2 linked regions of the Lujinxingia sediminis genome follow. The protein of the gene in region 1 interacts with the protein of each later gene in a pairwise test. Links are inferred from orthologs where the notes say so. Each region holds a gene or a part of one and is shown on either strand. Other genes may lie near its edges.

Region 1 (4,725 bases):
GAACGCTGCTTCGGAGAGGGCACACCGATTCGTCTGCGCCCGAGCTTCTTCCCCTTCACCGAGCCGAGCGCCGAGGTCGATGTCGGCTGCATCTTCTGCCGCGGCCAGGGCTGCCGTGTGTGCAGTCACACCGGCTGGCTGGAGATCTTAGGCTCGGGCATGGTCGACCCCAACGTGCTGGAGGCCTCGGGCATCGATCCGCAGCGCTACAGCGGGTTTGCGTTCGGGCTCGGGGTGGAGCGAGTGGCGATGCTCAAGCTGGGCGTCAACGACATCCGGCTCTTCTACGAGAACGATCTTCGCTTTCTTGAGCAGTTCTGAGCTGAGTGCCCTTTGCAGGCGCGCCAACACAAGACCTTTTGAACGACGAGTAGACGATGAAAGTGAGCTTGAACTGGCTCAATCAGTGGGTGGAAATCGAAGATCTGGACGCCGATGAACTGGCCTCTCGCCTGACTCTGGCAGGGCTGGAAGTCGAAGAGGTCGAGCGGATCGGCGAAGGTCAGGAGAAGATCGTGGTCGGTCGCATTGACGCGATCGAGGAGCACCCGAAGGCCGATCGCCTGGTGGTTTGTCAGGTCGACGCCGGGGAAGGGGAGCTGCGCCAGATCGTGTGCGGTGCCAAGAACATGAAGGCGGGCGATTTTGTACCGGTGGCCCTCCCCGGAGCGGAGCCCCCGGGCATCGACTTCTCCATTGGCGCACGCAAGGTCATGGGCGTTCCCTCGGCCGGGATGTTGTGCAGTGAGGAGGAGCTTGACCTGGCGACGGAAAGCGAGGGGCTGATGCTCCTCGATCGTAGTCTCCCGGTCGGAACGCCGATCTTTGAAGCGCTGGGTCTCAAAGACGTGGTGCTGCATATCGGGCTGACTCCTAACCGCCCTGATTGCCTCAGCCATCGCGGTGTGGCGCGAGAGGTTGCCGCGCTCTACGGGCGCGTGCTCCGCTCGGAGCGCCTGCTGGCGAGTGCCGCGGCCTGGGAGGGCAGTGCATCCGACGCGATCGACGGGGCCGCTGCCCTGGAGGTGGTCGACGGGGAGGGCTGCCCGCGCTACACCGCTGCGGTGCTTGAGGGGGTTAAGGTAGGGCCGAGCCCTCTCTGGCTTCGTCATCGCCTCGTCGCACTGGGGATGCGCAGCGTCAACAACATCGTCGATGTGACCAACTACGTGCTGATGGACCTGGGGCAGCCGCTGCACGCGTTTGATCTCGATAAGATCGAAGGTCATCAGATCATCGTGCGACGTGCCAGCGCCGGGGAGACGATCGAGGCCATCGATCATAAGACCTACAAGCTCGATGAGGCGGATCTTGTGATTGCCGATGGCTCGCGCCCGGTGGCGATCGCCGGCGTGATGGGGGGCGCCGAAAGTGAGGTGACCGAGGCGACCACGCGCATTTTGCTTGAGTGTGCGTACTTCGACCCGCGTTCGGTGCGCGTGACGGCCAAGCGCCACGGGCTGCATTCCGAGTCGAGCCACCGCTATGAGCGGGGCATCGATCCGGGGACAATCGTCGATAATCTGCGCGAGGCTGTGGCGCTTCTTCTCCAGGCGCAAGCGCACCTGGAGGGCGATGCGCCCGTGGTGCGCAGCGGCATTCTCAATGAAGGGCCAGGCGTGAAAGCAGCCCCGGCGATTGCTCTCGGGAAAGATCGCGCGAATCAGGTCTTGGGTACGGACATCGCGCCCGAAGAGGTGCTGAGCTACCTCAAAAGCGTCGGCGTTGAGTCTGTTGAGGATGAGGGCGACTCGTGGCGCTTTAGCGTTCCGAGCTACCGCCCGGATCTGGAGCGGGGGATTGATCTTGTTGAGGAAGTCGCCCGTCTGCACGGCTTCGATAAGATTGAGGCGACGCTTCCCCGTGCTTTAATGGGGCATGCGCACCAGCTGCAGAAAGATGCGGAGCGCGGCACGATCGTCTCGCGCGCTGAGCGACGCGCGCTGAACTGGGTTCGCGATCTTCTTCTGAGCCAGGGTCTTCGCGAAGCGGTAAACTACAGCTTTATGGGAGAAGGCGATCTCGATCGCCTGCGTTTTGAAGACGATGATTCCCGGCGACTTGCGCCCAGGGTGGCCAACCCTCTGGTCCAGGACCAGGCGTTGATGCGGACCACGCTGATCCCCGGCCTGCTCAACAACCTCAAGGTCAATCGGGCGCAACGGCGTCAGGATGTGGCGATGTTCGAGGTAGGGCGTCGCTACTTTATGACCGAAGAGCGTCGCACCCTTGGCGTCGCGCTGACCGGGCGTAAGCGCATTCACTGGAGCGGTGAGACAAGCTGGGACTTCTTCGACCTCAAGGGCATGGTGGAGGCATTGGGGCAGGCCTTTGATGCGACGGACGCGAAGTGGAGCAAGCCTCAGGTCGATGAGCCGTACCTGCATCCCGGTGTTCAGGCGGTGTGGACGGTGGGCAATCAGCCGGTAGCCTTTATCGGTCAACTGCATCCGGCGATAGCTTCCAAAGAGGGAAGTGAGCAGCCGATCTTTGTGGCCGAGGTCGATCTGGAGGCGTTGATCGACGAGGGGGCCCCCCTGCGCACGTTTAGCGCGTCGGCACGCTTCCCGGCGGTGGTGCGCGACTTCGCTCTGGTGGCTGATAACGAGGTGGCCTACGCGCGACTTCAGGAGGCGATCGAGGGACTTTGTGGCCGGGACGCCAGCTTTGGTGAGCTTTTTGAGAGTGTCGCGCTCTTCGACATTTACACCGGCCAGCCCATCCCCGAGGGCAAGCGTAGCCTCGCCATTAAAGTGACCTACCGCGCGCCCGATCGCACGCTGACGGAGGCCGAGATCGAGGCCGCAGATAACGCTCTGCTCGCCGCGGTTGAGGCGCAGGCCGGGGCTCGTCTGCGATAAGTCACAAAGATCGTGTTTCCTAAGACGGGGCCTTGTCTTAGACTGGGCCCCGTCTTGTGATTTTGATGTCTCGGGCAGGGGCTCCCGGGGAGTGCGCGCGCAGCTGAACTCAGGGTTGCGCGCTGCGCTTGCGCCGACTACAAACCCGCCCGCTGTTCGAGTTTCCTGCGTATCGATGTGAGGAGTTGTAAGAAGATGACGATTACCAAAGCGGATATTGTCGACACTGTCTACGAGAAGGTCGGGATCACCAAACGAGAGGCGTCTGACTATGTCGACACCATCTTCGAGGTCATGAAAGAGACCCTGGAAGAGGGCGAGGAGATCAAGGTCAGCGGGTTTGGCAAGTTTGAGGTGCGGGAGAAGGGCGAGCGTGTGGGACGGAACCCGCGCACGGGCATCGAGATTGTGATTCCCGAGCGTCGCGTACTGCGATTCAAAGTCAGTCAGGTGCTCAAGGACTCGATCAACGGCAAACGTTGATCTCCCCGGTCTTGTGACAAGACTCGTAATCCCATTTCGCTGACTACCAGATGAGTACTCCCGATGACTCAGACCTCCGAGAAGACCTCGCCGGCAATGATTGAACTGCCTGAGAAGACCTATTTTAAGATCGGTGAGGTCGCCAAGCTGCTTGATGTAGAGCCCTACGTGCTGCGCTACTGGGAGACGGAGTTCGACACTCTGGAGCCGGAGAAGACCAAGAGCGGTCAGCGGGTTTATCAGCGTCACGACATTGAGCATCTGCTCGAGATCAAGGAGCTTCTCTATGTCGAGATGTTCACGATCGCCGGGGCGCGTCGGCAGCTGGAACGCGGAGGAGCGGTGCGCCTGTCGGCTTCAGTTAGCGGTCCTGCGGGCAGTGTGGTGAGCGCCGATGAGGAGCTTCTGGCAGATCTGACCGAGGCGCGCCGTGAGCTGGCCGAGGCGCAGCATGCATTGCAGGAAGCCCGGGAGTCGCAGCATGTGGAGCAGCAGCGTCTACGCGCCGAGCATCGTGCGCTGAAAGACGAGCGCGACGCGCTTGGCGAAGAACTCTACGAGGCGCGCGCGCAACTTGCCGAGGGCGGCGACGTGGACGCCGAGGAGACCTTAAGGCTCGAGCAGGAGCTTGAGGCGTTGCGCGAGGAGCTCGCGCGGGAACGCCGTCGCCACGATGAGGTCTCCGAGGCAGGGCGTCGCATCGCGGAAGAGCGTGAACAACGCCGTCGTCGGGTGCTCTCCCAGATGCGCCGAGAAGTTGAGTCGCTGGCCGTGCTTGCGGATATCAACCGCTCGCGGCGCTGATTCGCTGCTGCCCTGATGGCCGCCGGGCCTCAGGGCATTCGTCTTGTACGTCGATATTTTTTGGGGGAAGAAGCGTCCCGAGCTAACTGTTGAGCCCGGTGAGGCGCATCGCTCTGCGCCCGGTCTATGAAAAGATTTCATAGCGGGGTCAACGATCCTCAGCGCTTCGGGTGAAGTGGAGTAGGAAACCCCCGATAGGTGAAACGTTGCTCCGCATGGCGCTTGCCTCGATGTTTGATGGTTGCAGCGCCTAAGTGCTTGTCGTGACTAGCGAAAGGGCCATCCAAAATCAACATCTGTTGTTGGTATAAGATGTGCATATGAGGTGAGGGCCTGCTCGGTGTGGAGCGGGTACTCTTCTGAGTCTGTCGAACGCAAGGGCTGCTACCATGACCAATCTCGAACAGGCCTCCAATGCCGGGCGCGGGGACACGATGACCGAAACTGAGGACGACTTCATCGCCCAGCGGCGGCAGAAGCGAACGGAACGCAAGCGGAGTCAGTCGGTCGATGACTTTCGTGACCTTGATCCGGTGAAGATGTATCTTCGAGGGATTGGCCAGGTCAGTCTTCTGAC
Region 2 (3,584 bases), 670 kb from region 1 along the record:
CTCGGCCTGGCCGGCCGTCTCGACGCTCACCCGAGTGAGGCCGGTGGCGACGATGGCCTCTTCGATCTGCGCGGTGTCTTTCTGGGCGCTGAAGCGAAGGTCCATACGGTCGGGCTGCTCCTCATCCCAGATGGCCGCGTCCAGATCACCCAGCGCGTCGAGCGCGCCGCGGATCTCTTCGACCTTGACCTCATCGACCACCGAGACTTCCTGAGTCTGGATCATAAAGCGACCCTCGCTCTCCGCGCCGTAGCGCTGCACCGAGGCATCGGTCAGCCCGATGCTCGCTGCCGCCTCACGCACCTCGTCATCGGTGACGCTGGGGTCAACCTTGATGATCAGCTCGGTACCGCCGCGAAAGTCGATGCCCCATTTCGGGCCGATGGTCGCCAGGAGCACGACGCTGGCGATCATCAGCACGATCGAGATGATCCCGGTGATTTTGCGCTTCCCGATGATGTCGTTCTGCGCATCGTAGGGGTAAATTTGAAACATCTTCATGAAAGGTCTCACTGCTATTCGAGGGCGCCGCCCTCAGGACGAAAGAAGTCTTCAGGCGGCGCGTTCGCGCGTTCGGGTAAAAGGGCCTCGCTCAGATGCTCAGCGTGTCTTTCTTGCTGCGCTGCATCCAGTCGTCAAAAAGGATGCGCGTGACGTAGACGGCGGTAAAGAGCGTCGAGACGATCCCGATGAGCAGGGTAATGGCAAAACCCCGAATCGGGCCGGTGCCGTACTGCAACAGAACCAGCGCGGCGATACCGGTGGTGATGTTGGCGTCGAGCACCGCGGAGAACGCCTTATCAAAGCCCTCTTTGACCGCCACACGAACGGGTTTCTTACCCACCACGAGCTCCTCACGAATACGCTCGTAGATGATGACGTTGGCGTCCACCGCCATACCGACGGTGAGGATGATGCCGGCGATACCGGGCAGCGTCAGCGTGGCGCCAATGGCGGCCAGGCCGGCCATAATCAGCACCAGGTTGAGCGTCAGCGCGATCGTCGAGATGAAGCCGCTTCGGCGGTAGTAGATGAGCATGAAGAGAATGACCAGGATGCTGCCGACCAGGAGCGCGCGCATCGAGGAGTCGATCGAGTCCTGGCCGAGCGTGGGGCCGACGATCGTCTCAAACTGGCGCTCGATCGGAGCGGGCAGGGCGCCGTGGCGGAGCACGATGACCAGGTCCTGCGCTTCTTTCTGAATCTCGGTGTAGGACTGCATCGAGCCGAGCGTGATCTGAGCGCGGCCGCCGAGGATCGGCTCATTGATGACCGGCGCGCTGTTGACCTCGTCGTCCATCATGATGGCAAAACGCTGTCCGGTGTACTCGGTGGTGGTCGCACCGAAGAGTTCGGCACCCTTGGCGTCGAAGTTCAGCGAGACGTAGGGACGGTTGAACTGCTGGTCGACCGCCACGCGCGCATCCTGGATGTAGTCGCCGGTGAGCTCCGCCTCACGGTAGACCAGGTAGGTCTTCCAGTAGGACTGCTGCTCGTCGATGATGCCGTTCTCCCGGTCGATGTAAACCGGGTGGAACTGGTAGCCGATGGCACGGTTGTCGGGGGCACGGCCGGCGAAAAACTCCTTGAGCGCGTCCTTGCTCTGGTGGGTTACCGAGAAGTAGCCGCCATCGATGCTGCGCAGCGCAAAGCCCTCGGGGAGCTGGCCGCGGAACTGGCCGAAGAACTGGTTGGTGCCATCGTCATCGACCATCTGGAAGCGAAGCTGAGCGGTCTGACCGATGAGTTCCTTGGCGCGCTCGATGTTCTCTTCCTGGATGCCAGGGAGCTGAATGACGATATCGCTCATGCCCTGGCGGGTGATGGAAGGCTCGGCCACACCCAGCGCGTCAATACGCGAGCGGATGGTCTCAATGGCCTGGGTGACCGCAAAGCCTTTGGTCTCCTCAATGTAGTTCGGGTCCATCTCCAGGCGCAGCGTGTTGCTGCCGCTGTCCATCTTCAGCAGGCTGGGGAAGAAGGTCATGAAGTCGTCGGTGAAGAGCGCCTTGTCGGCGGCATCTCCCAACGTCACATCGATATACGTCTGCCCCGGGGGGTGGACCGCTTCGACCTCGATGCCTTCCTTCTCCTGGGCCAGACGTTCTTCAAGGTCCGACGCCATACGGGTGAGGCGGTCCTGAACGGCGCGGTCGACGTAGACATGGTACTGCAAAAGCAGGCCGCCCTGCAGGTCCAGGCCCAGCGTCAAGGGCTGGATGCCCTCCCAGGTCACCTGACCGGTGGCCTCATTGGTCTTGAGAAACATCGAGGCGACGCCATCGGTCGAGCCGGGCGCGCCGTCGAGTTTGCCATCGGACCAGTCGATGATCGTGGGGGTCAGCACGTAGAGCGCGGCCAGAAAGGCCACGACAACAACTCCCCAGCGGTACAGTGAGCTCTTCATAAAACCGAAACTCCGTTCGAGCGCGCCGCCGCTCCGAGGCCTTCCTGGCCCGGGCGGCAATGCGCGCTCTGTCGTCAATTCGCGAGCCGTGCCCCACAACCATCGGGGCCCGGACACATTCTCGGGGCAGGCGTCCGGGGACGCCGCCACTTAATTAATCGTCTTTCTTCGTCTTCCCGGCGTCTTTCTTCGCCTTCTCAGCATCAACGCTTTCGCTGACGATGGCCCCACCGGCAATCGGGTGCAGCTTGTTGCGGTCAAAACGGACCTTCGTCCCCCGGGAGAGCTCGACGTGGGCGATGGCGCCGTCGATGCTCACCACCTTGCCGTAGAGCCCGCCGGCGGAGATCACCTCATCGCCGGCTTTGAGCCCGGAGACAAAGTCACGGTGGGCTTTGGCCTCTCGGGCCTGAGGGCGGAGCACGATGAACCAGAAAATCAGCACCATCAGGCCGATAAAGACCAGGTTCAGCATCGGGTTCGCCGCGCCGGCTGCCTGCGCGAGTATCAAAAATTCGGGGTTTTGCATGATGGGCGAGGTCTCCAGACCGCAGAGAGCGATGAAAGGTTCAGGTTAGAATGCATGGCGAGGCCATAGCCCGGCGCCGCAAGGGTTTTATTTCCCGGCAGCAGCAAAAGGGCAATTTCTCCGGCTCGCAAGGACGCTGTGAATTAGCAGCCTTCCGAAGGCGGGTCAAGCGCACGCCGGTGCCGGCCTGCGCCCCCAGAAAGCGCATCTGCGCATCACACGCAGGCCGGATTCAGCGTGAGCCACCCTCGGCCTGAAGGGTGTGAAAGCGTTTGCGGAAGGCTTCAAACCGACCCTCGACAATCGCCTCGCGCGCCTGGCCTACCAGCGTCAGAAAGTAGCGCAGGTTGTGCAGGGTACAGAGTTGGGGCCCGAGCATCTCCCCGCTTTTCAGCAGGTGCCGCAGGTAGGAGCGCGAGAAGTTCTGGCAGGTGTAGCAATCACAGTCCGGATCGAGCGGGCGCAGATCTTCTTTATGCACGGCGTTTCGCACGACCACGACTCCGCGGCTGGTAAAACAATGGCCGTTGCGGGCGTTCCGCGTGGGGATCACGCAATCAAACATATCGACGCCGCGGGCGATGCACTCGACGAGGTCTTCGGGCTTGCCCACGCCCATCAGGTATTTGGGCTTCTCATCGGGCATCA

Evidence for each region. Proteins that work in one complex are often made in the same cells at the same time.
Region 2: the proteins of pheT (region 1) and secD interact in binary tests that used the Escherichia coli proteins (3 or more experiments, as listed by UniProt). The link is inferred for Lujinxingia sediminis from one-to-one orthologs.

Annotation. Positions count from the first base shown.
Region 1 is NZ_SADD01000001.1:552,321-557,045, forward strand. Bases 1-3,119 are described here. They hold pheT (phenylalanine--tRNA ligase subunit beta), read left to right. Parts: upstream 1-377; coding sequence 378-2,861; downstream 2,862-3,119. Other genes in these bases: pheS (phenylalanine--tRNA ligase subunit alpha), read left to right, coding at 1-321; EA187_RS02275 (integration host factor subunit alpha), read left to right, coding at 3,063-3,119. Also shown: more of EA187_RS02275, read left to right, coding at 3,120-3,344; EA187_RS02280 (MerR family transcriptional regulator), read left to right, coding at 3,408-4,148.
Region 2 is NZ_SADD01000001.1:1,223,699-1,227,282, reverse strand. Bases 1-2,936 are described here. They hold secD (protein translocase subunit SecD), read right to left. Parts: upstream 2,408-2,936; coding sequence 593-2,407; downstream 1-592. Other genes in these bases: yajC (preprotein translocase subunit YajC), read right to left, coding at 2,562-2,936; secF (protein translocase subunit SecF), read right to left, coding at 1-501. In the rest of the region: tRNA guanosine(34) transglycosylase Tgt, read right to left, coding at 3,169-3,584. UniProt on the Escherichia coli protein: Part of the Sec protein translocase complex. Interacts with the SecYEG preprotein conducting channel. SecDF uses the proton motive force (PMF) to complete protein translocation after the ATP-dependent function of SecA.